3 regions of the Gordonia polyisoprenivorans genome follow, and region 1 is predicted to be linked to each of the others. Evidence: riboswitches for the same ligand, from Rfam matches in the RefSeq annotation. Region 1 holds a riboswitch; each other region holds the start of a gene.
The links. A riboswitch is a leader RNA that binds a small molecule or an ion and turns the genes downstream of it on or off. The one in region 1 is predicted to bind cobalamin.
Positions count from the first base shown of each region.

Region 2: it holds a riboswitch for cobalamin, as region 1 does, so the genes downstream of both, J6U32_RS27565 (HoxN/HupN/NixA family nickel/cobalt transporter) here and metE (5-methyltetrahydropteroyltriglutamate--homocysteine S-methyltransferase) in region 1, are expected to answer to the same signal.
Region 3: it holds a riboswitch for cobalamin, as region 1 does, so the genes downstream of both, J6U32_RS11445 (FecCD family ABC transporter permease) here and metE (5-methyltetrahydropteroyltriglutamate--homocysteine S-methyltransferase) in region 1, are expected to answer to the same signal.

Region 1 covers NZ_CP072203.1:2,739,614-2,749,310, reverse strand. Annotated here, with positions in the region: gene J6U32_RS12375 (acetyl/propionyl/methylcrotonyl-CoA carboxylase subunit alpha) at 1-1,294, shown strand, start outside; gene J6U32_RS12370 (hypothetical protein) at 1,308-1,691, shown strand; gene J6U32_RS12365 (nucleotidyltransferase family protein) at 1,697-2,224, opposite strand; gene J6U32_RS12360 (solute carrier family 23 protein) at 2,471-4,459, shown strand; gene uraD (2-oxo-4-hydroxy-4-carboxy-5-ureidoimidazoline decarboxylase) at 4,470-4,991, shown strand; gene uraH (hydroxyisourate hydrolase) at 5,028-5,354, shown strand; cobalamin riboswitch at 5,458-5,624, shown strand; gene metE (5-methyltetrahydropteroyltriglutamate--homocysteine S-methyltransferase) at 5,793-8,081, shown strand; gene J6U32_RS12340 (methionine synthase) at 8,273-9,295, opposite strand; gene J6U32_RS12335 (putative oxygenase MesX) at 9,322-9,697, opposite strand, start outside.
Region 2 covers NZ_CP072203.1:4,987,685-4,997,381, forward strand. Annotated here, with positions in the region: partial or broken gene J6U32_RS27740 (zf-HC2 domain-containing protein) at 1-79, opposite strand, end outside; gene J6U32_RS22345 (cytochrome c oxidase assembly protein) at 234-2,351, opposite strand; gene J6U32_RS22350 (DsbA family protein) at 2,621-3,355, shown strand; gene J6U32_RS22355 (vitamin K epoxide reductase family protein) at 3,382-4,068, shown strand; partial or broken gene J6U32_RS27565 (HoxN/HupN/NixA family nickel/cobalt transporter) at 4,219-5,100, opposite strand; cobalamin riboswitch at 5,232-5,370, opposite strand; gene J6U32_RS22360 (copper resistance CopC/CopD family protein) at 5,435-7,135, opposite strand; gene J6U32_RS22365 (YcnI family copper-binding membrane protein) at 7,132-7,830, opposite strand; gene J6U32_RS22370 (DUF5134 domain-containing protein) at 7,886-8,482, opposite strand; gene mftG (mycofactocin system GMC family oxidoreductase MftG) at 8,629-9,697, opposite strand, start outside.
Region 3 covers NZ_CP072203.1:2,538,292-2,547,988, reverse strand. Annotated here, with positions in the region: gene J6U32_RS11470 (PLP-dependent aminotransferase family protein) at 1-813, shown strand, start outside; gene J6U32_RS11465 (isoprenyl transferase) at 832-1,641, opposite strand; gene trhA (PAQR family membrane homeostasis protein TrhA) at 1,764-2,426, shown strand; gene J6U32_RS11455 (ABC transporter substrate-binding protein) at 2,487-3,494, opposite strand; gene J6U32_RS11450 (ABC transporter ATP-binding protein) at 3,491-4,264, opposite strand; gene J6U32_RS11445 (FecCD family ABC transporter permease) at 4,296-5,369, opposite strand; cobalamin riboswitch at 5,459-5,668, opposite strand; gene J6U32_RS11440 (alkaline phosphatase D family protein) at 5,770-7,386, shown strand; gene J6U32_RS11435 (ClpP family protease) at 7,496-8,110, shown strand; gene J6U32_RS11430 (ClpP family protease) at 8,107-8,712, shown strand; gene J6U32_RS11425 (helix-turn-helix domain-containing protein) at 8,726-9,115, opposite strand; gene J6U32_RS11420 (3-deoxy-7-phosphoheptulonate synthase) at 9,211-9,697, opposite strand, start outside.

The sequences.
Region 1 (9,697 bases):
TCGCGGCATGAAGGTCGCCTACACCATCGAGGAGATCCCGCACCTGTTCGAGTCGGCGACCCGCGAGGCCGTCGCCGCGTTCGGCCGCGGCGAGTGCTTCGTCGAGCGCTATCTCGACAAGGCCCGCCATGTCGAGGCCCAGGTCATCGCCGACACCCACGGCAACGTGGTGGTCGCCGGTACGCGCGACTGCTCGCTGCAGCGCCGCTTCCAGAAGCTGGTCGAGGAGGCCCCCGCGCCGTTCCTGACCGATGAGCAGCGCACCAAGATCCACGAGTCGGCCAAGGCGATCTGCCGCGAGGCCGGCTATTACGGCGCGGGCACGGTGGAGTTCCTTGTCGGCGCCGACGGCCTCGTCTCCTTCCTCGAGGTCAACACGCGACTGCAGGTCGAGCACCCGGTGACCGAGGAGACCGCGGGCATCGACCTCGTCCGTCAGCAGTTCCGTATCGCCAACGGCGAGAAGCTGGAGTTCTCCGAGGATCCGACCCCGCGTGGTCACGCCTTCGAGTTCCGGATCAACGGCGAGGACCCGGGCCGCAACTTCCTGCCCGCACCCGGACCGATCACCAGGTACCGCGAGCCCTCGGGCCCGGGCGTCCGCGTCGATTCCGGCGTCGTCGAGGGTGATGTGATCGGCGGCCAGTTCGACTCGATGCTGGCCAAGCTGATCGTCGTCGGCGAGAACCGCGAGCAGGCGCTCGAGCGTGCTCGGCGTGCGCTCGCCGAGTACGAGGTCGAGGGTCTGGCCACGGTGCTGCCGTTCCACCGGCACATCGTGAGCAATCCGGCGTTCCTCGGGCACACCGACGACAACGGTGTGGAGACCTTCGACGTCTACACCAAGTGGATCGAAACCGATTGGGAGAACCCGATCGAGCCGTACACCGGTGGCGAGCCGATCGAGGACGACGAGGCCGCTCCGCGCCAGAAGGTGGTCGTCGAGGTCGGCGGACGCCGCGTCGAGGTCGCGTTGCCCGGCGATCTGGCACTCGGCGGCGGTGGCGGTTCGGCCAACGGGGTCATCCGCCGCAAGCCCAAGGCCCGCTCGCGCAAGAAGGGTGGGGGCGCCGCCGTCTCCGGTGACGCCGTGGCCGCACCCATGCAGGGCACCGTGGTCAAGGTCGCCGTCGAAGAGGGCCAGACGGTCGCCGCGGGCGAACTCGTCGTCGTGCTCGAGGCGATGAAGATGGAGAACCCGGTCACCGCCCACAAGGACGGCGTGGTGACGGGTTTGAGCATCGAGCCGGGTGCCGCCGTCACCCAGGGCACCGTGCTGCTCGAACTGAAGTAGTCACCTCCACCGAATGGAACCCGTCGAGATCAACGCCGGGACGTGGTATCTGCGTGGGCTTCGTGCCGACGAGCGGATCACCGACGTCCCGGCGTTGTCCGATCTGGGGATCGCCGATCCCGCGGCCTATGTCGCCGCCACCGATGCCGCGTGGCGCGATGACACCGGCTACGTGTGGGCGGTGTGCGAACCGACCACCGGTGAACTGCTCGCCGTCATCGGCGTCCTCCCGACGGCGGGGACGGCCTCGATCGTCGGCCGCTGCCGCACCGGTCACCATGCGGCGTTGGCTGCCGCGGTCGGGCCGGTTGCCCGATTCGCGCGCGGCGCACTAGATCTCACCGTCGGTGAACTCTCCCCTGACGGGGTGATCACCGACGCCATCCCGGCCCTCTGAGGCCGCTACGGTTCGTCCCGGTCGACGCCGGAGGCCAGATCACCGCATTCGACCGACTCGACGATCTCGGGGTGCGCCCGAAGATAACGTGCCGCACCCACATCCCCGTCGAGCGAGGCGAGGACGCCGTCGAGGTGATCGGCACCGAGTAGGACCGGATGGCCGGGCCGTCCGTGGTAGACCGCGCGCACGATCTTCTCCGGTACGCCCGCAGCGATTTCCACGATCCGGGAAACCACCGCCGCGGTGACATCGGGCATGTCAACAACATGTAAAACCACGCCGCCCGGATCCTCCCGAACCACCGGCGCGCACAGCACCGCGCGCACGCTCGCCGACAGACCGATAACCCAGTCCTCGACGACGATCGCCGTCGCCCGGCCCGGCGGCGTGACGATCGCCGCGCCCATGGCGACGACCACCTCACCGCAGCCTCCCGCACTCAGCGCGCGCACCGCATTGTCAAGCCAAAGACCTTGTTCGGCAAGTATTTTCGGCATTCCGTATCGCCGGCCGGCCCCGGCGGCGAGCACCGCTCCCACCACCACCGCATCCACCTCCGCCGCTCGGCCCCGCACACCCTCCCACCACTGTCCTCGGCCGGGCGAACCGATGAGGTCTCGATGTCGGCGATGCCCGATTTACTCCGGCGCAATATACGATCGCGCGGTCGCCGAATCGGTTGTGGGGGTCCACTATTTACCTGCCGGTGGGCCGGACGTGCGCTACGCCGTCGGCTCACCGGCAGCCATGATCTCACCGTCACGAGGAGTATGTCGATGGCCACGGATTCGGCTCCGGCCGCCGCCCCCCAGGGACGCCGCAAGCGCGTCCATCCGGTCGATCAGGTACCACCGTTCGGCAAACTCGTCACCCTCGGGTTCCAGCACGTGGTCGCCTTCTACGCCGGCGCCGTCCTCGTCCCACTGCTGATCGCGAACGCCATCGGGCTCGACGATCAGGCGCTCACCATGCTCATCACCGCCGACCTGTTCACCTGCGGCATCGCCTCGCTGCTGCAGGCGGTCGGCATCTGGAAGATCGGTGTTCGGCTCCCGCTGCTGCAGGGCATCACCTTCGCGACGCTCGCCCCGGTCATCAAGATCGCCAACGATCACGGTGGTGGTCGGGTCGGCCTGCTGACGGTGTACGGCGCGGTGATCTCGGCCGGCGTGTTCACCTTCCTGATCGCACCGTTCTTCGCCAAGCTGATCCGCTTCTTCCCGCCGGTGGTCACCGGCACCGTCATCACGATCATCGGCATCAGCCTGATCCCGGTCGGTGCGGGCGATGCGGTGACCGACCCCAACAGCGCGACCGGCGCACACGATGCGGGCAACGGCCGGTGGGTCGTCTACTGCATCTGCACCATCGTCCTGATCGTGCTGATGCAGCGATTCTTCCGTGGCTTCTGGGCGACCATCTCGATCCTGCTCGGCCTCGGCGTGATGACCTTCGTCGCATGGTGTTTCGGCGACGCCCACTTCGACCGGGTCGCCGAGGCGAGCTGGGTCGGCTTCACCCCGCCGTTCGCCTTCGGATGGCCCCGATTCGATCTCATCGCGATCGTGTCGCTGATCGTGGTACTCATGGTCACCGCGGTGGAGTCGACGGGGTCGGTCTTCGCGACCGGGGAGATCGTTGGCAAACGGATCCGCAAGGAGGACATCGCCGCCACCGTCCGGGCCGACGGCATCGCCACCATCATCGGCGGCAGCTTCAACTCCTTCCCGTACACGGCGTTCTCCGAGAACGTCGGCCTGGTTCGGATGACCGGGGTCAAGAGCCGGTTCGTCGTGGCCTGCGCCGGCGGCATCATGATCATCCTGGGCGTCCTGCCCAAGACCGCGAACATCGTCGGGTCCATCCCCTCCCCGGTTCTCGGCGGCGCCGCACTCATCATGTTCGCGACGGTCGCGATCGTCGGCATCCAGACGCTGACGACCGTCGACTTCACCGACCACCGCAACCTGTCGATCGCCGCGACCTCCATCGCCGTGGCCCTCTACGTCCAGTTCTCACAGTCGTCGGCCCCGACAACCATCTTGGACAAGGGGGCGGAGGTCAAGGTCCCGGAATTGCCCGGCGTCGACATCGCCGTTCCGGGCATCCTGCAGATCCCCTTCTCCACCGGCATCACCATGGGTGCGATCACCGCGATCCTGATGAACATCCTGTTCTTCCACATCGGCAGCAAGGGACCGGCCGTCGCCGGGGGCGGCTCAATCACGCTCGACGAGGTGAACACGATGAGCAGGGAGAAGTTCCGCGAGACCTTCGGCGAGGTCGTTCAGGGCGTCGACTGGGTTCTCGACAGGGCTTGGGAGCAGCGGCCTTTCGACGATGTCCACGATCTGCGCAGCGCCTTCCAGGAGGCGATGCTCACCGGCAGCGACACCCAACAGCTCGACCTCATCCAGGCCTTCCCCGACCTCGGCGCCGAGGACGAGGAAACCGGCGAGCTGATCGCGGTCGACCACAAGGGTCTGTCGCACCTCGAGGAGACCGAGCACGAGAACGTCGTGAATCTCGCTGCCGCCTATCGGGAGCACTTCGGGTTCCCGTTGGTGATCTGCGCCCGCGAGACCGAGCGTTACGACCGCGTGCTGCGCAACGGCTGGTCCCGCATGGACAACTCGGAGACCTCCGAGAAGTCGTTCGCGCTCATCGAGATCGCCAAGATCGTCAACTATCGCTTCGACGATCTGGTTGCCGATGCCAACCCGCTGACGTCGGTGCGATTCGGCCGTCAGCCCGAACTCTCCTAGGCTGATCGGCGTGCGACGAGTCGACTGGCGCGGGTTGCCCAGTTTCAACGAGCTGACCGAACGGCAGGCCATCGGCACGCTCTACGAGTGTTGTAGTTCGTCGATCTGGGCGCTGCGTGTGGCCAAGGCCCGACCCTTCTCCGACGACGAGGCATTGCTCTCCTATGCCGATCTCATCCTGGCCGAGCTCACCGATGCCGACCTCGACGAGGCCCTGGCCGGTCACCCCCGGATCGGCGACCGCCCGGACAACGCGTCCTCCACGCGTGAGCAGTCCGGGGTGACCGGCGCCGATCCGGCGGTGTTGGTCGAACTCAAGGAGCTCAACAAGGCCTACGACGAGAAGTTCGGGCACGTGTACCTTGTCTTCGCCAATGGGCGGCCGGCGGCGGAGTTGCTGGCCATCCTCAAGGAGCGGATGCGCAACGACCCGGCGACCGAGCGGAGGGTGCTGCGGATGGAGTTGGCCAAGATCAACCGAAGTCGACTGCAGCGCATGCTCACCCCGGCGATCGAGTATGTTGACGACTGAGAATCGCAGGCGATCCACGAGGAGCGAACCACCGAGATGACCGGTCTGTCCACCCATGTCCTCGACGCGGTCTCCGGTGCACCCGCGGTGGGCGTCGTGGTCTCCCTGCAGGATGCCGCGGGCGGCGAAGTCGCCTCCGGCGTCACCGATTCCGACGGTCGCATCGCGCAGGTGAACAGCGACCCGCTCGTGCCCGGCATCTACCATCTGGTGTTCGACACCGGAGAGTGGTTCGCCGACAACGACATCCGGGGATTCTATCCGGAGGTCGACATCTGCTTCACCGTCGACGATCCCGAACGGCATCACCACGTCCCGCTGCTGCTGAGCCCGTACTCGTACTCCACCTATCGCGGTAGCTGACCGGGCGCGCACACCGGTATTCGGGGATATCCTCTATGCTCGGCGGTGCAGTTGGTTCGCCGCCCCGTCTGTCGTGGCCTCCGATGTCGTGGGGCCCCGCGTCCGGGTCCGGCGTCGTAAGAGGGAATCCGGTGCGAATCCGGAACTGTCCCGCAGCGGTATGTCGGAACGACCGCCGTCATCGAGCACTGGACGCATGCGTCCGGGAAGCGACGGCCACTAGGACCGCGACCTGATGGTCGCCCGCCGACGAGTCCGAAGACCTGCCTGCTGTACCGGCCGCGCCGCGGCCGGTGGCTCGTCGCCTCGTGGAATGGGCGCAGGTCGAAGCGAGTGCCAGGTGATGCGCGGATGCCGTGCACGTTCTCTCCGGCGTCCCTTCGGCACGCCCTGCAACGGCGGCGGACCGTCGGAAACCATTGCAGGAGTGCACCACCCATGTCCCAACGGACGACCCCGTTTTCCGCCACCGTGCTCGGCACACCACGCATCGGGCCACACCGTGAGCTCAAGCGCGCGATCGAGAGCTACTGGGCCGGGCGCATCGACGCCGCCGGCCTCGAGACCGTGGCCGCCGGGCTGCGGCGCGACACCATCGCGGCGCTCACGGCGGCCGGCCTCGACTCGATTCCGGTCAACACCTTCTCCTACTACGATCAGATGCTCGACACCGCCGTGCTGCTCGGCGCCCTGCCCGAGCGGGTCGCACACATCACCGATCCCCTCGACCGCTACTTCGCAGCGGCCCGCGGCACCGCCGACGTCACACCGCTGGAGATGACCAAGTGGTTCGACACCAACTACCACTACCTCGTGCCCGAGATCGGTGACGCCACCGCCTTCTCCCTGCACCCGGAGAAGGTTCTCGCCGAGGTGGCCGAGGCGCAGGCCGCCGGCGTGACCGCACGCCCGGTCGTCATCGGGCCGATCACCTTCCTCGCGTTGTCGAAATCCGCCCACGACACCGCAGACGAGGGCTCTCCGCTTGATCGCGTCAACGAGCTGCTGCCGCTGTATCTCGACCTGCTGGCCCGTCTCGCCGCGGCCGGGGTCGAGTGGGTACAGATCGACGAACCGATCCTGGTCACCGATGCCGCAGACCGCCTCCCCGCGCTGGCCGGATCGGTGTACTCGACCCTCGCGCAAGCGAACTCACGACCGGCACTCTGCGTCGCCACGTACTTCGGCGACGCCCGCGACAGTGTGCGCGCCCTCGCGCGCACCGGTATCGAGGCGGTGGCCGTCGATCTGATCGAGGGCTCGGTCGAAACGGTGGTCGGCGTTCCCGAACTGGCCGACATGCTCGTGGTGGCCGGCGTGGTCAACGGGCGCAACATCTGGCGAACCGATCTCGAGAAAGCGCTTGCCACCCTGGGCACCCTGCTCGGGTCGGCGGGGTCGTTGGCGGTGTCCACCTCGTGCTCGACGCTGCACGTGCCGTATTCCGTCGAACCCGAAACCGAACTCGACGACAACCTGCGCGGTTGGCTGGCCTTTGCGGCCGAGAAGTACCGCGAGGTCGCGATCCTGTCGGAGGCGCTGCGCCACGGTCGGCCGTCTCAGGCCGACGCGTTCGATGCCGCTGCCGCGGCACTGGCCACCCGCGAATCCGATCCGCGCGTGCACGATCCGGCGGTGCGTGAGCGTCTGGCCGCCCTCACCGACGCCGCACGCACGCGCGGCGATGCCTCGGCCCGCGCGGCTGCGCAGACCGAGCGGCTGAATCTCCCGCCGTTGCCCACCACGACCATCGGCTCCTACCCACAGACCTCGGCGATCCGACTGGCGCGCGCCGCGCTGCGCTCCGGTGGGATCGACGACGCCGAGTACGTCCGTCGGATGCGGGCGGAGATCGCCGATGTGGTTGCGCTGCAGGAGGAGATCGGGCTCGATGTGCTCGTCCACGGCGAACCCGAACGCAACGACATGGTGCAGTATTTCGCCGAGCAGCTCGACGGCTTCTTCGCCACCGCCCACGCCTGGGTGCAGTCCTACGGGACTCGGTGCGTGCGTCCGCCGATCCTGTTCGGCGACGTGTCCCGCCCGGCGCCGATGACCGTCGACTGGATCGCCTACGCCCAGTCGCTGACCGGCAAGCCGGTCAAGGGCATGCTCACCGGACCCGTCACGATTCTCGCGTGGTCGTTCGTGCGTGACGATCAGCCCCTGTCGGACTCGGCCGACCAGATCGCCCTCGCGATCCGGGACGAGACGATCGATCTCGAGCGGATCGGCATCGGCATCATCCAGGTCGACGAGCCGGCCCTCCGTGAGCTGCTCCCGCTGCGCGACGCCGACAAACCCGCGTACCTGGACTGGGCGGTGCGGGCATTCCGCCTGGCCACCTCGGGTGTCGACGACGCCACGCAGGTCCACACCCATCTGTGCTACTCGGAGTTCGGCGAGGTCATCGGTGCGATCGCCGAACTCGACGCCGATGTCACCTCGATCGAGGCGGCACGGTCGAGCATGGAGGTCCTCGCCGACCTCAATGCCATCGGATTCGCCAACGGCGTCGGGCCGGGTGTATATGACATCCACTCACCGCGTGTCCCCGACGTCACCGAGATCGAATCGTCGTTGCGCGCGGCGCTCGATGCCGTCGGGCCGCAGCGCCTGTGGGTGAATCCGGACTGTGGCCTGAAGACTCGCGGCACCACCGAGGTGACCGCGGCGCTGACGAATCTGGTCTCGGCGGCCAAAACCACTCGCGCACTGGCCAACTGAGCACGACAATCAGCTGAGCCGATTGCGGAGCGGGAGAGCTCGGGTGCGCGCCCCGGGTGCGCTCCGCAGTCGGTCGGCAGATGCCGTACCGACCAGTGTGAGGTCGCTTGTCGGCCGCGAGCAATCCCGCGGCGGCGAGTGCGATCGATCCCGTGCAGACACTGGTCACGTACTGCGCGGAACGCCCGAGGTTAGGAGAGCTCTCTGCGAAGAATGGCGGCGCCCTGGGCGAGCGCGACCATCTTCTGCCGTGCGACACCACGAGCAAGCGGCGCCATGCCGCAGTTCCCGCTGGCGTAGAGCTTGTCCTTGTCGACGAAGGGGAGTGCTTTGCGCAGTGTCGCTGCGACTTCCTCCGGCGTCTCGATGGTGTCGCTGGCCACGTCGATCGCTCCCAGCATGACCGTCTTGCCACGGAGTAGTTCGATTACCTCGACAGGAACCCGCGAGTTGTGACTCTCCAGGGACACGATGTCGATCGATGATTGTTGCAACAGTGGAAACGACTCTTCGTACTGGCGCCATTCGGGCCCCAGCGTTGCCTTCCAGTCGGTGTTGGCCTTGATGCCGTAGCCGTAACAGATGTGGACGGCGGTTTGGCAGCTCAGTCCTTCGGTGGCCCGCTCGAGTGCCGCGATGCCCCAGTCCAGTTCGTCGAAGAACACGTTGAATGCGGGCTCGTCGATCTGGATGATGTCGACGCCGGCCGCCTGCAGATCCGTTGCTTCTTGGTTCAGGATGGTCGCGAACTCCCACGCGAGCTGCTCGCGGCTCCGGTAGTGGTCGTCGTAGAGGGTGTCGATCATTGTCATCGGGCCGGGGAGGGCCCATTTGATCGGCTGATCGGTTTCGGCGCGAAGACGCTTCGCATCCTCTGCGAAGACCGACTCTTCGCGACTCACCGCGCCGACAACCGTCGGGACGCTCGCGTCATAGCGGTCACGAATGCGCACGGTCTCGCGGCGGTCGAAATCGACGCCACCGAGGTGCTCGATGAACGTGGTCACGAAGTGCTGACGTGTCTGTTCACCATCGCTGATGATGTCGAGCCCGGCCCGACTCTGATCGTGTGCCGCGAGCGTCTGGGCGTCGAGCTTCCCCTGCCGCAGTTCGTCGCCGTGTAACTTCCACGGGGACCAGAGCTTCTCCGGCTCGGAGAGCCACGCGGGCTTGGGCAGGCTGCCGACGATCGTGGCGGGCAGAAGTGTATTCATCTCGGATACCTCAGTTCTCGCGCCGATCAGGCCGATTGCTTTGTCGCCCAACGAGCAAGGACATCGCCGTACGGTTTCATGAGCCTCACCTCGGTGAATTTTCCCTGGGTGGCCGCGAGCTGGGTGCGTTCGACCCGGTCGTAAGTCACCTGCGGGAGTGAGTAGTTGCCGTAGTCGAGACTCGGCCGGTACACCTGCGCCGCCGCGGTGTTCGCGCTGTAGATCTCGGGACGGTAGATCTTCTGGAACGTCTCCATCGTCGCGACCGTTCCCGCGAGCGCGATGAACGAGTAGTCGTTGAGCAGGTCACCGCGGTGGTAGAAGGCCAGCGGCGCAACGGAACCCGGAGGCATGAAGTAGCGGACCGTGAGCCCCATCTTGCCAAAGTAGTCATCGGTGAGC
Region 2 (9,697 bases), 2.2 Mb from region 1:
CCACACGCGCCGACGGAACGGTCTCCCGTTCTCCGTCCACACGCGCCGACAGCGCCTCCCGCGCGACCTCGCACCGCATGAATCCATTGTCCCGTCACGGTCAAGTCAGGCTCCGGCCCGGCACATTCACCGGCTCCGCCTCAGTGACACTCACCGGCTCCGCCTCAGCCACATCACCGGCTCCGCCTCAGCCACATCACCGGCTCCGCCTCAGCCACATCACCGGCTCCGCCTCAGCGACGTGTCCGGGCCAGCTCCTCGAGCATCTTGTTGTAATCGTCGAGCTCGGAGTCCTCGTAGGTTTCGGCATGCCGATCGGCCCGGCGTGCTTCCCGTCGATCCGACTTGGCCCACTGCGTCACGATCGCGATGACGACGAGCACCACCGGGACCTCGCTGGCGCCCCACGCGATCGCCCCGCCGAGCCACTGGTCGTGCAGCAGATCGGTGACCCAGGGCAGACCGAGCTGGCTGTAGAACTCGCCACCGGTCACCGACGACATCGTCATCAGCGCGATACCGAAGAACGCGTGAAAAGGCATGACCGCGAACAGCAATCCGATGCGCGCCAGGTACGGGATGCGCCGGGGTCCGGGGTCGATACCGATGATCACCCAATAGAAGAGGTAGCCGACGATGATGAAGTGGATCGTCAGCAGCACGTGACCCCAGTGATAGCGGACAAACGTGCCGAAGATGGCGGTGAAGTACACCACGTAGAGCGACAACACGAACAACAGCAACGCGACCGCCGGATTCGACAGCACCCTGGTCACCTTGGAGTGCAGCACCCAGAGCAGCCATTCGCGCGGCCCGGGTGGGCGCGAACCGGCCGTCGGCAGAGCGCGCAGGGCCAGGGTCGCCGGCGCACCCAGCACCAGCAGCACCGGCGCGAACATGTTGAGCGCCATGTGTTCTGCCATGTGCACACTGAACATCGCCGAACCGTAGGCGCGCACCCCCGACCCGGTCACGACGACGAGGACCAGACAGCCCAGCATCCACGAGAGGGTGCGACCCCACGGCCACTCGTCACCCCGGCGACGCAGCCGCAACACCCCGATCCCGTACAGCACGGCCGCGGCAATGGCCGCGGTGCCGACGAGGAAGTCGAATCGCCAGAAGGTGGCCAGCCGCCACGCGGTCGGCGGTCCCGGCAACTCGTAGCCGAGGAACACGTCCCACGCGGTGAACGGGTGCGCGAGCAGGCCGGGCGCCACCCGGGTGTCCATGATCGCCCAGCACACGTACACCGCCGCCATCACCGCGACGGCCGCCATCTCGATCCGCCGCAGCCGTGTCGCGCCCGACGCCGACCGCAGCGCGACGACGCTCGAGGCGGTGGCCGCGATCAACCCCACCACCATCACCACCGAGGTCACCCCGAAGGTCGTGGTGAACAGATAGCGCACCGGCACCAGGAACGCGATCAGGATCACCCCGGAGATCAGCGCCAGCACATCGGCGACGCCGACGATCGAGGTGTGCCGGCGTTCGAGGATCACGCGGTCGGCCTCGGGCGTCACGGTCGGGGCGGCCACGTACGCGACGCGGTATCCGATGGAGACGGCCATGGCCAGCACCAGGACGATCACCAGGCTGGTGCCGTAATCGTGGTTGGGTCCCTGAGCACCGTTGCCGGCCATCGGCAACGCGGCGACGGCGATTCCGGTGGGGATCAGCAGAACCGCGTGCGCAATCCAGGACAAAAAGAATCGGACGGCGATCGCAACGACGGTGGCGAAGATCGCGACCACCAGCCAGGCCACCGCCTCCTCGCTGATGCCGATCGCCTCGAACAGGGTTCCCGACGACACGAGCTTGCCGAGCGGGAGACCGTACCCGTCGGATGCGGCGACGCCGACCATCAGCCAGGCCACCACCGCCCACACCGGCGTCGCGCGCGAGACGAAGAGGTGCGCGCGATAGACGGTGGCGTCGATGATGCCGTCGGAATCCGGTCGCGACCCGGCGACCACGAACGCCAATGCTCCCAAACACAGCGCGGCAAGGGTGGCGCCGACGAAGTATCCGGCCACATCGAGTACCGCGGTGGTCAGACCCGGGTACGGATCGCCGCGCTCGATGTGGCGGGTCGGACCCGACACCAGCGCGTAGAGGACCACGACCAGCAATCCGGCGGCAAGTACCGCGCCCACCCAGCGCACCGCGGCGACGTTCGATCGTCGTGCCGTCCCCACAGACGCAGCGCCGGCGGCCACCGGATTGTCGGTGGAAACAGCGGTCCCGGCGGGCGAGGTTCCGGCAGGCGCCGTGTCGACGGTCGCGGCAACGTCGGTCGAGGTTGGCGGCACGCCGGGATCGGCGTGGGCATCGTCAGGGGCGGTCACAACAATGTCTCCTAGCAACGCCGCTGCGAGACGGCATCGTCGTCAGTCTACGACGCGGCGTAGGCGAACCGACCACGCTGCCGAGGCCCGCATCGGCGTCACGTGACGAGAACCACCCGGGACCAACGTCCCACCGGCCCCTACCGCTCAGATGCTCCTCAGATTCCTGCCAGTACCCTGAACACCGGCATGGCGGTCCTCCGGTCCTGCGCAGACCGACCGGAGCCCGACACCGATGCCGGAGAACCCGTGGACCAGGGAGACAAAAAGTGGCAGACAAACGCCGGAAGCCGATCGTCGATCCGCGAGCCGCCGAACGGCGCCGTTCGCTCTTCATGAAGATCGGGGCGGGTGTTGCGATCGTCGTCATCGCCGTCATCGTCGCCGTCGCGGTGATCCTCACCAACAAGTCCTCCACAGGTGACGCGACCGCGCCGTCGGTCGCGACCAACAGCTCGTTCCGCGTCACCACCGCACCCAAGGGCACCACCCCGCCGGTGACCGTGCAGATCTACGAGGACTTCCAGTGCCCGGTCTGCAAGCAGTTCGAGCAGGTCTACAGAGACGCGCTGACGCAGGTGCGCAGCAATCCCAAGGTCGCCACCGATTATCAGCCGGTGGCCATCCTCGACCGGATGTCGAGCACCAATTACTCCACCCGCGCAGCCAATGCATCGGCGTGTGTGGCCGAGGCGACCAAGGGCGCCGACAACTTCGCCATCTGGCTCAAGTTCCACACCATCCTGTACGCGAATCAGCCCGAGGAGAACGGATCCGGTCTGACCGACGATCAGCTCGCTGATTTCGCCAACCAAGCGGGCGCACCCAACGTCAAGGAGTGCATCTCCGACGGCCAGTTCAAGAACTGGGTCGGTCAGGAGACCACGGCCTCCCAGGTCCAAGGAACACCGACGGTGAAGATCAACGGTCAGGATTTCAACATCCAGCTGGGGCCCGATGCCTTCCTCGCCCAGATCAATCAGGCCGCCGGCACCGCACAGTAATCCACCCCGAGACGAAGCGACCAGCAATGAGCAGCACCACCTCTCCTTCCGGCACCACCCCGGACCCTGAGGCACCGGCGGTCGAACCGCCCGACGACGAGCTGATCGCCGCGGACGTGATCACCGATGACCGGCCGTGGTGGCTTCAGCGCCCCGACGTGTCCACCGCGACCGGCATCGTGACCCTGATTCTCGGTGTCCTCGGGTTCATCTCGGCGGCGACGCTGACGATCGAGCGCATCGAACTGCTCATCAACCCGGAGTACGTGCCGAGTTGCAGCATCAATCCGGTGCTGTCCTGTGGCTCGGTGATGGTGACCGAGCAGGCTCGTGTCTTCGGGTTCCCCAATCCGCTGATCGGTATCGCCGCCTTCTCGGTGATCATCGTGACCGGCGTGCTCACCATCGCCCGCGTCTGGCTGCCGCGGTGGTATTGGGCGGGTCAAACACTCGGGCTCGCCCTGGGTTTCGTCTTCGTCAACTGGCTCGCCTTCCAGAGCATCTACCGGATCAACGCGCTGTGCCCTTACTGCATGGTGGTGTGGACGCTGACGCCGATTCTGTTGATCCTCAGCGCCGGAAGGCTTTTCGGTGACTCGCCACGAGCCCACGACCTTCGCGGCTGGCTGTGGGTGCTGTTGCCGCTGTGGTACGCGATCATCATCGTCGCGATCGGTGTGCACTTCTGGGATTACTGGTCGACGCTGATCTGAGACGTTCTGTCTCCTCCGAGGTGGATGGTCACCGAGGTTCGGAGGGGTCCGGACCAGCCGGTGCTCCAGCCGCGCCAGTTTCCAATAGGCGATGGCGATACCCCACGCGACGATGAACATGATCACGATCGCGATGCCCGCGGTGTTCAGATCGAAACCACTGATCCAGTTGGTGATCGGGTCATCCCAGCCGAGATCGTCGTGCAGCACGCTGACCAGTTCGATGGTCCCGATGAGCAACGCCACCGCGATCGACAGGCCGGTGATGGTCAGGTTGTAGTAGATCTTGCGTGCGGGATGGGCGAACGCCCAGTCGTAGGCCACGGTCATGAACATGCCGTCGAGGGTGTCCATCAGACTCATCCCGCTCGCGAACAGCAGGGGCAGAACGAGAATCGCATACCAGGGCAATCCCGCGACAGCGCCGGTACCGGCGAGTGCGAGCAGAGCCACCTCCGTCGCGGTATCGAAGCCGAGTCCGAACAACACACCCACGGGATACATCTGGAATGGATGCCGGATGCGGCGCATCACCGGCCCGAGGAGTCGTGCGAGAAAGCCCCGGCCGTCGAGTGCCTCGTCGAGTTGCTCCTCGTCGAAACTACCGCGGCGCAGTGAGCGGAACACCCGCCAGATACCGATGAGCGCAACGATGTTGATCAGCGCGATCAGATACAGGAACGAGCCGGACGCGATCGTGCTGATGGTGCCCAGCGCATGCCGGGCGGGCGAATCGTCGTCGGCGAGCGCCGAGACCGCGTGGGCGCCGGCGACCACGAGTATCGCCATCACGAAGACGATCGTGGAATGCCCCATGGCGAACCAGAATCCGACCGATTTCGGGCGTTTGCCGTCATTCATCAGTTTGCGGGTGGTGTTGTCGATCGCGGCGATGTGATCGGCGTCGAATGCGTGCCGCAGACCGAAGGTGTAGGCCGTGACGGCGAGACCCACACTGAAGACCTGCTTACCAAGGCTGTAGTGGTGCGGCACGATGACCATGAACAGCACACCGAAAGCCACGGCGTGCATCGCCGCGATGACGCCGAGTTGTACTGCGGCGTGGACCCAGTCGGTCCGGGTCCATCTGGTGCTACCGGCCGAGCCGATCTGGCCGGCGGCCGAGGATGCAGAATTCACGTGAGAGCCTTTGGATTACGCGTCCGGACAAGGTGACGTGGGCCAGGGTCTGGCTGACCGTGCCCGTTCGGCACGGATGACAGTGGCGCGACCGCACCGGATTTCCACCGGTTTCCTGGATTCCCACGCGCTGACGAAGGACGCTACTCCCTCGGCGGTGAAATCAATCGACGAGGCGTCTCGCAGACCGGGGAATTCCCGACGGGAACTCACGACCCCGGGGGCATCACCACACGACAAATCCGACGGTGGTGACCTGCGCGTCGGAATCGCTGAACTGCACGGTCAGCGTCAGTGTCCACGCACCGGCGACGGGAACCGACGCCGCAACGCTGTGCCAGCGGGCCGACCCGGGCGAGCCCGTGTCCGTTGTGTCCGATTGGGCCGGAACGAATCTCAGCGCCAACGACGGAATCCCCGCCGACTCCGAGGACAATGTGGCGCGCAGCGACCGGGCCCGGATCGGCGTCCCGTGACCGTCATCGAGGGTCACGTCCACCACGGTGGCGCCGCGGCGCGTTGTCGATACCGACACCTGTGCCGAGCCGTCGTCGAGAGGGGCCACCACCTGCACCGGCGGACCGTATGTGGTGCGCGCGGGCGGTTCGGTGACCAAGACGGAGGTGACGACGAGGACAGCGATGCCGCATGCCATCTCGAGCGGCACCGAACGCCGAAGACGGCTGAGGCCGAGGCGACGACGCGCGTATGCCGCCAGGCCGAGCATCGACAGTACGAGAGCCGATTTGACGAGTAGCACGACACCGTAGGTGGTGTCCCACAGCGCTTGCACCGGCCAGATCTGCCGCCACGCCTGGAATTCCCCGGAGAGCACCAGGACGACCACCATGGCGAACGCCCACCTCGACCACCGGTGCAACACGGCAGGTGTCAGCAGCTCAGGCGTCGGCGGTTCGGATTCCGGGGATTCAGGTGTCGCCGATTTGGACGCCACCGCGGCTGGGTTCCGGGAGTGCTTGTAAGACAATATGATCAGCACCATCGAGAGCAGCCCGCCGAGCCACAGCATCATTGCCACCACGTGCAGGGTGGTGACCGGCACGGCCAGCCATGCCAGATCCCCCACCGACGCATGGCCGTCGGCGGCGATGGTGACGGCGACACCCAGCCCGCAGGCCCCGATCAGCGCTGCACCCCACGCATGTGGAACTCGCCGGCGCGCGGCCGCGAACAGCACCGGCCCGAGCACCACGACCAGGGCCGCTCTGATGAGCACCACCCTCGTATCGCCACCGTCGAGGCCGGAGGAGAGGGCCGAGCCCGAGAAAGCCTGGCTCACAACGACATCTGCCTTTTCGGCGGCCCGGACGAGAACCGTCCCCGCACAGGCCAGCACCGCCAGAACCCAACTCGACGCCACCGCCCGTCGGAATCGTTTGAGCGCCAACGTTCTCGGATACAGCATCAGCGACACCACCGCGAGACCCACAGCGCCCACCAGGCCCGCGTAGAGCAGCACCTGCGATGCGCGATCGAGTGCGGCGACCGAGGCGGCGACCGGCGGTGCCACCGGGGCGGGCGCTCCGGGGTCGGCCCGCACGCCGAACACGATGGACCCGGTGACCACGTGGGTGTCGGCGGAGATGACTCGCCAGGTGGCCGAATAACTTCCGGCAGGCAGATCGGGGCGCACCGGGATGACCAGGGCGTTGCCGGCCGAGATCAGATGTGGTGAGCCGGTGTCGACGCGATCGCCCTGTGCCGAGATGACACGCGCGGGATCGGCTCCCACACTGATGTTCTCGTCGAAGGTCAACACCACCTGTGACGGCGAGATGGCGACTCGCGAGTCGCCGGCGGGCACGCTGGAGACCAGGGTGGCATGTGCGCCGGCCAGGCCGGGAGTGGCCATCACCAACGCACATACCACCCCGGTGAACACCAGGAGCGCTCTGCGCCAACTCAATTCGATGAACGCCCCTTGCGAATCAGCGCGAGGTTGGCTACCCCGACCAGCAGGGCGATGATCGCGATGACCAATCCGGCGATACCCGGCCATGACGGTGACGAAGTCGAGTCATTCGACATCGACTGATCGGTCGTGTGTCCACCGGATGCGGCGGCGAGGGAGAGCACGGGCGCCGGATGCTCGGGCTCGGCGTGACCGGAGACCGCTTTCTCGTTCCAGTTCACGACGGTGCCGTCACTGTAGGTCTGCTGGGCGGGCAACGAGAGCGTCGCCTTGTCGGGTAGCGGTCCCGCCGACACGCTGAACGTGTCGAAGCTCCCGGGCGCGATGGCTGCCTGCGGGGTCTGCGCCTTCCAGATTACCTGGGAGACATACTGGGTGATCTCGTTGCCGTCGTCGTCCTTCTGCGGCGTGGGCAGGCTCTTCTTGACCACCTGCACCGTCCATCCCGGCTTGGGTTGCGTCGACACCGAGATGATCGGGGTGTCGTCCGGGAAGGTCACCGCCAGTTCCGTGGTCGACGCGGTGTCGGATTCGGTGGGCACCCGGAAGGTCAACACGCCGTATCCGCCCTCGGTGGCGTCGATTCCCGACACCTTCACGTGCGCCGACGCCGTCCCGGAGAGGCCGATCATCAGCGCCACCACAGTTCCCGCCACGGCGAGCACCAACGCCGCTCGTCTTCTCACCATCGATATCCTCGTTCTCTCGTAGTTTCACTATTCCGGTGGCGATTGCACCGGGGTCTCACCTCAGGACGGCGAATGCCACGCCCATCCCGGTTGCCATCAGCACCTCACCCCACGGGCGCGCGGGTCCACGGATCAGCGCGTAGAACCACCACAGTGCGGCGGCGAAATAGGCTGCCGCACAAAGCGCGGCGAGCACCGCGACGCCGGTCGGCTGCGCCCAGCCCGCGGTACCCGGCACGCCCATAGCGCTCATCGAGCCCATACCGGGCATCGAACCCATGCCAGGCATCGAACCCTGGGCCGAGTTCGCCTCCGCCGAAGCGGAATTCACCGTCGCCGGCACCGACATCAGCACCGACATCACCACCATCGACGCCATCATGGCCGCGTCGTAGGACCCCACCAGCAGGTGACGCCGCGTCGCATCGGCGTCGACGACCACGCGATGAGCAAAGAACAGGGCGCCACCGCTGAACACGAGAACCGACACGATCGGTGCCACCTGCGCGCCCCACGGCCAGACCATGGCGATCATCGCGACGGCCATCAGGACGTGCAGAATTCCGGCAAATCGGGTCAGTGGGGTCGGCGAGTGCCAGGCACGCATGAGGTAGATCACCGCGCACAGCGTGAACACGCCGGTGATCGCCACGGTTGCGGCCAGTTCGCCACCCGCCTCTCGTCAGTCAGATGTAGTCGAGCCGCAAGAGTGGTCGGATGCCGGTGCACAAAGGTTCCCGGGATCGATGAACTTCTTTCCCGAAATGTGTTCGGGTGCGCAGGGCGTGGTCGGTGCGGTCAGTGCTCCGCCGCGAGCGCCGCACCGATCCGCCGCGCCATCATCATGATCGTGGCGTGCGGTCCGCTGCGGCCCGGGCTCGGCAGGATCGAGCCGTCCACCACCCGTAGTCCCCGCACGCCGACCACCCCGCCCAGCCAGTCGGTGCGGACGCCCATTGGCAGGCTGCCGAAGGCGTGCTGCGAACTGCGGATCACCGGATCGACCGAGATCGAATCGGGCTCCACCACGTCGTCGAACTCGGCGGACGCCAACATGTCCACCACGTCCGACGCCGTGGCCCACAACGGGGCGGTCGCCGACTCGTCGAGGTCGTCGAACCGTATGCGTACTGAACCTTCCGACGCCGACGTGAGCCGCGCGGGGCCCGCCTGGAGCATCCCGCAGACCCCCATGGCCTGCGAGCCGCCGGCCGATCCGGTCACATACCGCTCGAAATTGTCGGAGTAGCAGCGGATCTCGATACCGTCGCCGGTGTGCACCACGGTCGGCAGGAGTGGCCGCAGATCGTCGGGCGAACGCCTGCGGTATCCGACGAGCACCTCACGGTGTTCGCCGGCGACGAGTACGCCGGAGGGCCCGATCACTTCCGGGATCGAGCGCAGCAGGATGCCTGCGGTACCGAGCGTTCCGGCGCACAGGATCACCTCGGCGCAGGCGATGTCGGCGTCGGTGCCCCCCGACCCCGTGCCCCCCGACCCCGTGACCCGCAGGCCCGTCGCCCGGCGTCCCGCCATCAGGATCTCCTGTACCCGAATACCGGTTCTCACAACGAGATTCGGACGTGCGAGAGCCGGGCGGAGAAATGCCTCCGCGGAGGTCGTGCGCAGTCGGTGGGCGTTGGTGCCCAGCACTGCATTGTTGCCCAGCACTGCGTTGTCGCCCTGCAGTTCGTTGTTGCCCAGCACTCGGTTGAGACCGATGATCGGCCACCGGTCGGTGACATCGCGGACCGGTACCCGCGTCGACCAGAATCGCTCGAAGGCGCGGGCGGCCGGCCCAAGATCGTCCTCGCCGAACGGATGCACCGACATCGGGCCGTCGGTCTCGTCGAGTTCGCGGTAGGCC
Region 3 (9,697 bases), 200 kb from region 1:
CACGGCCTGCCGTTCCACCGGGAGGTCATCGCCCGGCGCGGTATCACCACCTCGCCGCTACCCGTCGATGCCCGGGGTGCCGACGTGTCGCGTCTGGCCGACGCCGGCGCCGACGCCGTCGTGCTGACGCCGAGTCATCAGTATCCGTTCGGCGTGGCGCTGGCACCGGATCGGCGCGCCGAGGTCGTCGAGTGGGCCGCGCGTACCGACGCGGTGATCGTCGAAGACGACTACGACGGCGAGTTGCGCTACGACCGTGACCCGGTGGGAGCGCTGCAGGGTCTCGCGCCCGACTCGGTGATCCACACCGGATCGGTGAGCAAGAGTCTCTCGCCGGCGGTACGCATCGGCTGGCTCGTCCTGCCGCCGCGGCTGGTGTCGGCGGTCATGTGGGCCAAAGGGGTTCGCGAGCCGGACGCCTCGATCGTCGATCAGCTCGTCCTCGCCGACATGATCGCGGCCGGCACCTACGACACCCACATCCGGCGCAGCCGTCAGTTCTATCGCGCCCGACGCGATCACCTCATCGCCCGACTCGCCGCCGATGGGATCGAGGTGTCCGGGATCGCGGCCGGTCTGCACGCGGTGATCCCGCTGCCGGTCGACGTCGAGCACCGACTCCTGCGAGACTGTCATGCACGGGGTTTCGCCTTCGGCGGCCTCGACGCCATGCGCCACCCCGACGCCGATCCGCCCGTCGACGAGAACGGCGTCGCTCAGGGCGGGCTGGTCGTCGGATTCGCAAGTCCGGCCAACTCGACCTTCGTCCGCGACGTCGACGCCCTCGCCACGCTGATCACCGAGTACCGCTGACCGACGAAGGGCCCGGAGTTACTTACCGAATCGTCGATTCCGGGCCGCGTAGTCGCGTAGCGCGCGCAGGAAGTCCACCCGCCGGAACTCCGGCCAGTACGCGTCGGTGAACCAGATTTCGGAGTACGCGCTCTGCCACAGCAGGAATCCGGAGAGCCGCTGCTCTCCGGACGTACGGATCACCAGATCCGGATCGGGCTGACCCTTGGTGTAAAGGTTGCGGTCGATGGCCTCCACGGTGACCGCGTCGATCATCTGCTCGGGCGTCCCGCCGTCGGCTTTGCACTCCGCGAGCAGCGCGCGCACGGCGTCGACGATCTCCTGGCGCCCGCCGTAACCGACGGCGACGTTGACGTTCATGCCATTGCGGCCCCGGGTGCGTTCGGAGGCACTGCGCAGCCGTTGCGCCACCTCCTCCGGCAGCTGATCGAGCGTGCCCACGATGCGCACCTGCCAGTCGCCGGCCGGCGCCTCGGGGTCGGCGTCGTCGGCCGGCCGCGAGATCTCGTCGACGATGTCGGGCACGATCTCCATCAGCGCGTCGAGTTCCTCGGATTCGCGCTGCAGATTCTCCGTCGACAGCAGGTAGATGGTCACCGTCTCGATCCCCAGCTCGGCACACCACCCGAGCATGTCGGCGATACGCCGGGCGCCGACCCGATGACCGTGGCTGACGTCCTCGAAACCGGCTTCGCGGGCCCAACGCCGATTGCCGTCGCAGATGATCGCAACGTGGCACGGAAGTCGGGTGGTGTCCATCAGCTGGACCAGACGTCGCTCGTACACGGTGAGCATCGGGCCGCGCAGGCGATCGGGAAGCAGTTTCATCGCGACCCAGATTAGCCGCGCACGGTCGAGGGCGTGTGCGGTCGTCGGTCTCCCGACGAACGGGAGGTGATCGCCACACGATCCCGCACAGCAGCTAACTTACGGTACCGTAGGTTCCTGTGATGACCGTACTGACGACACCGGTGGCCGATCGCCCGAGGTTGCGGGGCGTGATCCATCAGTACGCGGCCTTCGTGGCCGCGGCCTGCGGCATTGCCGTGGTGATCGGCGCGGCACTCCTGCGCGGCGCGGCCGCGTCCACGGCGTGCGCGGTCTATGCGATCACCATCGTCGGCCTGTTCGGCGTGTCGGCGACCTATCACCGGGTGCACTGGAAGACCGTCCGCGCGCAGATCCGCATGAAGCGCGCCGACCACTCGATGATCTTCCTGTTCATCGCCGGCACGTACACGCCGTTCTGTGTGGTCGCCCTGCCGTCCCCGCTGCGGTGGTGGGTGCTCGGGATCGTCTGGATCGGCGCGGTCGCCGGAGTGGTGCTCAAGATCGTCTGGCCGGCGGCACCACGCTGGCTCGGCGTGGCGCTCTATGTGCTGCTCGGTTGGGTGATCGTCGCCGTCGCCCCGAGCCTGGTGACCCACGCGGGCGTCGCGGTCATGGTGCTCCTCGCCCTCGGCGGGGTCTTCTACACCGTCGGCGGAGTCCTCTACGCGCTGCGGCGCCCCAACCCGTGGCCGGCGACCTTCGGTCACCACGAGGTCTTCCACGTGTGCACCGCGATCGCGGCACTGCTGCACTACATCGCGGTGTGGTTGGTGCTGGCCTGACACGCCCCACCGTGCCGGACCCCCACCAACCACATCCCCGAGTTCGTCAGCCCCGGGCCGTCACCGACCGATCGAGCGCAGGTATTTCGCCAGCGCCACCGTGGTCGCCGGATTCCGCGGGCCCTCGACGAGTGCGGCGTACGGGAACGAGATGAAATGCCGCTCCCGCACGGCGGTGGTGTTGGCCATCAGCGGCTGTGATTCGAGTTGGCGGATCTTGGCGTCGACCGTGTTCTGCTCTCCGGCACCGTAATCGACGATGACGATGACGTCGGGGTTGCGCTGCGCTGCGGCCTCCCACGACGTGGTGGTCCAGGAGTCGTTGAGATCGCCGAATACGTTGGTGCCGCCGGCCTCGTCGATGATCTGATCCGGAGCTGCGTTGCGCCCGGAGGTGAACGGGCTCGGGTCGGCGCTGTCGAAGAGGAACACCTTGGCCCGGGAGCCGGCCTGCGGGGCTCCGCGCCCGGCCTCGACGACCTGCGACTTGTACTGCGACACCAGGTCACCGGCGCGGCGTTGCACGCCGAAGATCTCACCGAGATTGCTCATGTCGGCATAGAGCGCATCGAAGGGCCGCATGATGCCGCGCGCGGTGCTGCCGGCCTGCCGGCACGCCTCGGTCAGCTGGTACGGGACCGCACCGATCGTGCGGATCCAGTCCGGGGTGACTCCTGTGGACTCCTTGAATCCGTAGTTCCATCCGGCGAACACGAAGTCGGGCTGTGCGGCCGCGATGACCTCTCGGGTGAAGGCGTCGCCGAGGTTCTTGGTCGTCGCGAAGTCCGACTTCCACGGCGAGGACGCGATGTCACGTTCCTTGCCCGCGTAGGTCGTGTAGCCGACCATCCGATCGGCGAGACCGAGGGCGAACATGAACTCGGTGATGCCGGTGTCGTTGGTGAGCACGCGGGCCGGTACGCCGGGAACCGTCAGTGGCGCACCACAGTTGGCGACGGTCACCGAGGCCCCGGCGGACGTCTGTGACGGCGACGCCACATCGGCGCCGCATCCGGCGAGTGCCAGCAGCGCCGCGCAGACCAGCGCGAGCAGTGGGAGTCTTCTCATGGTTGCCTTTCATCGAAGAGGATCTGGGGGACGTCGAGTCGGGGATGCCGGACGATGTGGGCGTCGATGTCGAACCAGGCGCGCAGATTCGCGGGGACGAGCACCTGCTCGGGAGTGCCGGTCCCGACGACGCGACCGTCGACGAGGGCGAGCAGCGTGTCGCAGAACTGGGCGGCGATGTTCAGATCGTGCAGCGCCGCGACCACGGTGACGCCGGAGTCCCGGGCTGCGGCCAGCACCGAGAACTGGTGTCGCACATCGAGATGGTTGGTCGGCTCGTCGAGCACCATCACCCGCGGCTGCTGGGCGAGTACCCGCGCGATCAGCACCCGTTGCGCCTCACCCCCGGACAGCGAGGTGAAGACGCGGTCGGCGAGATGGCCGACTCCGGCGACACCCATGGCCTCCTCGACCGCCGCGGCGTCCCTCGCCCGGGATGTCCGCGCGATCGACCGATGCGGGAACCGACCGCTGGCGATCACCTCGGCTGCGGTGAAATCGAAGTCCAGCGTGGAACTCTGGGTGAGCGCGGCGACCTGACGGGCGTTGTCGCGCATCGAGATCGCGGTGACGTCGACGCCGTCGACCTCGACGTGGCCGACGGTGGGGCGCTGGGCGCGATACAGACAACGCAGCAGTGTCGATTTCCCGCTGCCGTTGGGTCCGATCACGCCGAGAAAACTCCCCGGCGCGGCGGTGAAGGTCACCTCACGCAGCAGCGTCACCGAACCGATGTCGACGCCGACCCCGTGATACCCCGCTGTGGTCATGTTCCCGACCTCCGGTGGCCGTCAACCCGTTTCATCGATCGACCACGCTGCGCCGGCGGTGCATGAGGATCAGGAACATCGGCACCCCGACGGCGGCGGTGATCGCGCCCAGCGGCAGTTCCTGCGGCGGCACGGCGGTTCGGGCGACGAGATCTGCCGCGACGAGGAACACCGCGCCGATCAGCGGAGCGATCACCACGAGTCGGCGATGGTCGGCGCCGACGAGTAACCGCGCGACGTGGGGAACGACGAGCCCGACGAAGCCGATCGCCCCGCACACCGACACCATCACGCCGGTCATCAACGCCGACAACGCGAATGCCATGACGCGGAACCGCGACGCCGACAATCCGAGGGATGCGGCGACCTCGTCACCCATGGCGAGCGCATTGAGCGAGCGCGCCAGGCTCGCCACCGCGATCACCCCGCCGACGGTCACGACGCCCACGAGGACCGCCGAATACCAGCTGGCCGCGGCCAGACTGCCCAGGAGCCAGAACATCACGCTGCGCGCGGCGTCGCCGGTGGGTGCGAGAAACACCAGCACGGTGGTCAGCGCCGAGAAGCCGTAGCCCACCGCGGTGCCGGTCAACACGAGGCGTAACGGTGTCAATCCGCCTGCGCCGGAGGCCATCCCGAACACGATGAGGGTGGCGAGCAGAGCTCCGGCGAAGGCGGCGACCGGCATGGCGTAGAGCCCGATGCCCGACAGGACGCCGAAGAGCACCACGCTCGTGGCCCCCACCGATGCGCCGGACGAGATACCGAGGACGTAGGGGTCGGCGAGCGGGTTGCGCACCATCGCCTGCACGACCACTCCGACGACCGACAACCCGGCACCCACCACCGCTCCGGTGATCACGCGTGGTACCCGGGAATCGATGACGATCCAGTACGCGGCGGCGTCGTCGGCGGAGATCGGGCCGCCGGTCAGCGCGGCCCACACGAAGCGCGGCACGTCGGTACCACCGACGTCGGCGGTACCGAACGCCACACCGGCCCACGCGACCACGAACAGCGCGAGCACACCGAGCGCCGCGAACACGCCGACACGCGTCCAGGTCGGCGCGGCCGGGGTGGCCTGCGGAGAGGTGTGATCATCCACTGTGGCACGGTCTCTCGTCGGGCGGAAGACAGCCGCGCACGACAGATCGGCGCACCGGCCATATCCCGCGAGGCAAGTGTCGACCACGGTTGCCCATGGCCACGGCGGCAAGTCTTCGGACTTCGGACCCGGCACCGAGATGCCACCTACCCGCGGCCGCTTCCCGGACCGTGAAGTCCAGTGCGAGGAGCCGCTGTCGTTTCCGTCACCGCTGCGGGGCAGCTCTGGATTCTCACCAGATTCCCTTTTCACCGACCGGCCCGTGTGGCCCGGTCGGAACCGACGCGCGCTGAGCGTAGCAGGCATCTCGCCGAGGCGTCGCCCAGGTCTTCACTCCCGCATCACCGACTCGTGGCCGGTCGTCGTCCGTGACGACACCGTGCGGTGATCGCCTCGACGCATGCGCTCCCCCAACCACGCTCCGCTACGTGTCACCCCGGACAAGGTGCTGCGCGCCGGCACGACCCGCCGTCGATTCCTCACCTGGACCGCGCTGTCCGCCGGGCTGGCCACCGCCCCCACCCTGTTCGCCACCGACGCCGCCTCCGCTCCACGAGTCCGAGGTGCCGGCCACCCGTTCACCCTGGGAATCGCCTCCGGCGACCCGCTCCCCGACGCTGTCATCCTGTGGACCAGGCTGGCGACCGACCCCCTCGCACCCGGGGCGGGTATGGGCCGAGACACCCACGATGTCGGCTGGGAAGTGGCCCGCGACGAACGGATGCGGATCGTCGTGGCGCGCGGGGTGACCCGCGCCGGCCCGAACACCGGGCACAGCGTGCACGTCGACGTCCGCGGCCTGACGCCGGGTACCGACTACTTCTACCGATTCCGCGCGCTCGGTGAAGTCTCCGAGGTCGGCCGGACCCGCACCGCGCAACGCACCGGAACTCCCACCGGCGCAATGTCATTCGCCCTCGCCTCCTGTCAGGCCTGGGCCGACGGCCACTACCCGGCGTTCGGTGACATGGCCCGCGAGGCCCCCGACGTGGTGTTTCATCTGGGCGACTACATCTACGAGAAGCCGATCCCGATGGGCGGCGGTGCACGCGATACCGCGGTGGTGCCGGCGTCGGCGTATCGCGAATGCCGTGACCTCGACGACTACCGCGAACGCTATGCCCTGTACAAACTCGACCCGAACCTGCAAGCGGCGCATCGGATGAGCCCGTTCATCACGATCTTCGATGACCACGAGGTCGACAACAACTGGGCCGCCGACATTCCCGAGGACGACCAACCCCTACCGCAGTTCCTGCTCCGCCGGGCTGCGGGCATGCGCGCCTGGTGGGAGAACACCGCCGTTCGGCTCGCCCCGCCCGGGCGCGGATTTCGTGCCTATCGTCGCTTCACGTTCGGCGATCTTGCTCAGTTCAGCGTCCTCGACACGCGTACTCACCGCAGCGATCAGGTCAACGGCGACAACGACACCGGGCAGAACGCGGCCACCGCCGACCCGCACCGCACCATCACCGGCGCAGCCCAGGAGCGGTGGATTCTCGACGGTCTCGCCGCGTCCGGCAGCCGATGGAACGTCCTGGCCCACCAGACGACGATCGCCGACCTCGCGCGCGAGCGTGACGGGGTCCGCGCGGTGAGCATGGACGGATGGAGCGGGTACGAGGCGTCGCGGGCCCGTGTCCTCGAGGGCGCCCGCGAACGCCGAACCGCCAATCTCGTGTCGATCGTCGGCGACATCCACCGGAATGTGGTGTCGGAGTTGCGATCCATCTACACCCGACCTGCGCCCACGGTCGGTGTCGAGTTGGCGGGCACATCCATCAGCTCCGGCGGCGACGGTGCCGACAGTGACGAGTCCGATCGACAACTCAAGGCCGCCTCACCCCACGTACGATTCGGCAACGCCCAACGCGGATACGTCCTGAACACGATCACCCACGACCGGTGGGAGGCGCGGTTCCGGGTCTGCCCGACCGTCAGCACCGCCGACGCCCGGCTCCACACCCGCGCAGTGGTGACCATTCCGGCCGGACGCCCCGAGGTCGAGGTGCTCTGAGCAGACCATCAGAGCAACTGTGCCCGCACCACATCTGCTGTGCGCCGCGCGATTCCGCGCACAGCAGCACCGACTGGCACCGTCCGGGCCGCCTCGACACGCTGGACGCATGAGCGAACACAAAACTTCCCCGCCCCTCCGCAAACGCACCGCCGAGAGCCTGCTGAACCAACGCATCCTGATGCTCGATTCGGCGCTCGACGACGAGATCGGCAGCGCGCTGTGCGCACAGTTGGTGATGCTGTCGGCACAGGATCCGGTCGCCGACATCGGCCTGTGGATCAACTCTCCGGGCGGCTCGGTGCCCGCGATGCTCGCCATCATGGACACGATGCGGATCGTCCCGAACGACGTGGTGACGGTCAACCTCGGAATGGCCTACAGCGCCGGGCAATTCTTGCTCTGCTGCGGTACCCGCGGAAAACGGTACATCTTGCCGCACGCAAAGGTGTTGCTGCACCAGGGATCTGCGGGGATCGGCGGGTACGCCCCCGATATCGAGTTGCAGGCCGACGACCTGCGCCATGTCCGTGACACCGTTCTCGGTGTCATCGCCGAGCGGACGGGCCAGACCCGTGAGCGGGTGTTCGCCGACTCGCTGCGCGATCACGTGTTCACCGCGGAGGAGGCGCTTGCGTACGGCTTCGTCGATCACATCGTCGACTCGGTGGCGCAGCTGCGCCCGGCCGCGGCCACACCGGCCGGATTCGGGGTGACCCGATGAGCACCTACACGATTCCCAACGTGATCAGCCGAACGCCGCAGGGCGAACGCGTCATGGACGTCTACAGCAGATTGCTCGACGACCGAATCCTCTACCTGGGCACCGAACTCGACGACGGCGTCGCCAACGCGCTCATCGCGCAACTGCTCCACCTCGACTCCGACAATCCGGAGGCGCCGATCGACCTCTACATCAACTCACCCGGCGGATCGGTGATGGCCACCTTCGCGCTCTACGACACCATGCAGTACTGTCACGCACCCATCGCGACCACCTGTGTGGGACAGGCACTCTCGTCGACCGCACTGCTGCTGGCGGCGGGCCGGCCGGGACGCCGGGCAGTGCTGCCGCACGCACGGGTGCTGCTGCACCAGCCGTCGGGACAGGGTCGCGGCACGATTCCCGACCTGATCCTCGCCGCCGAGGAGATCCTGCGGACCCGCGAGGAGATCGAACGCGCATTGAGCCGTCACACCGGCAACGACGTCGAAACGCTGCGCCACGACACCGACCGGGATCGGGTCCTGCGCGCATCCGAGATCGTCGACTACGGCATCGCCGACCACATCATCGACGAGCGCGCCGTACTCACCCGCCGGTGACGGCCCGGGAGGCTCAGGCGGCCAGCGCGAGCGGTGATCGAGAGGCGTTCTGCGGACGAGCGATCGATCGATCGCCGTCCCGCGCCGGCACCGAACCGAGCACCGGGATGCTCGTCGACCGGGCCAACTCCACCGCGACCTCGCGGGTGAGGTCGAGCAGTGACAGGCCGAGTGCCCCGGCCACGGCGCCGAGCAGTTCGCTCGACGCGTCCTTGCGGCCGCGCTCGAGTTCGGAGAGATACTGGCTCGAGACGCCGGCCCGGCGGGCGGTCTCGACGAGACGCTCGGCCCGGTCATGGCGATGGCGACGCAGAACCTTGCCGGTCACCTCACGGAACAACGGTTCCACCGGTGCCGGCGACCGGGCTCCGGAGGTGTCGGCCTTCGATCGCTGCTCGATCATGGAGTCGATCCTACGACGGCACCCGAGCGGTACCGGCCGCCTTCTGCTGTGAGCAGAACGGGGGCGGCAGATCGGCAGTGCCGCGTCGAAATGGTTCAGCCACGCGCCAATTCGGCGAGCACCGCGGCGCTGACTTCCCAATCCATGCATTTGTCGGTCACCGACTTGCCGTAGACGAGCGGATCGGCATCGGGAGACTGCGCACCGGCTTCGAGGAAGCTCTCGAGCATGACGCCGCTCACGTGCACCGGGTCGCCGGCTTCTCGACGCGCCCGGATCGATGCCGCGATCTGTGTGGCGACCTCGGCCTGGCGGAGGTGGTCCTTCCCGGAGTTGGCGTGGCTTGCGTCGATCATCACCCGCGGCGTCAGACCCGAACGTTGCAATGCCGCAACGGCGTCGGCGACGGAGTCGTCGTCGTAATTGGGTCCGGCGGTGCCACCGCGCAGGATGATGTGACAGTCGGAGTTGCCCGCCGACTCCACCAGCGCGCCGTGTCCGAAGTCGTCGACTCCGAAGAAGACGTGCGATGCCGCAGCGGCTTTCACGCCGTCGATCGCCACCTGCACGTTGCCGTCGGTG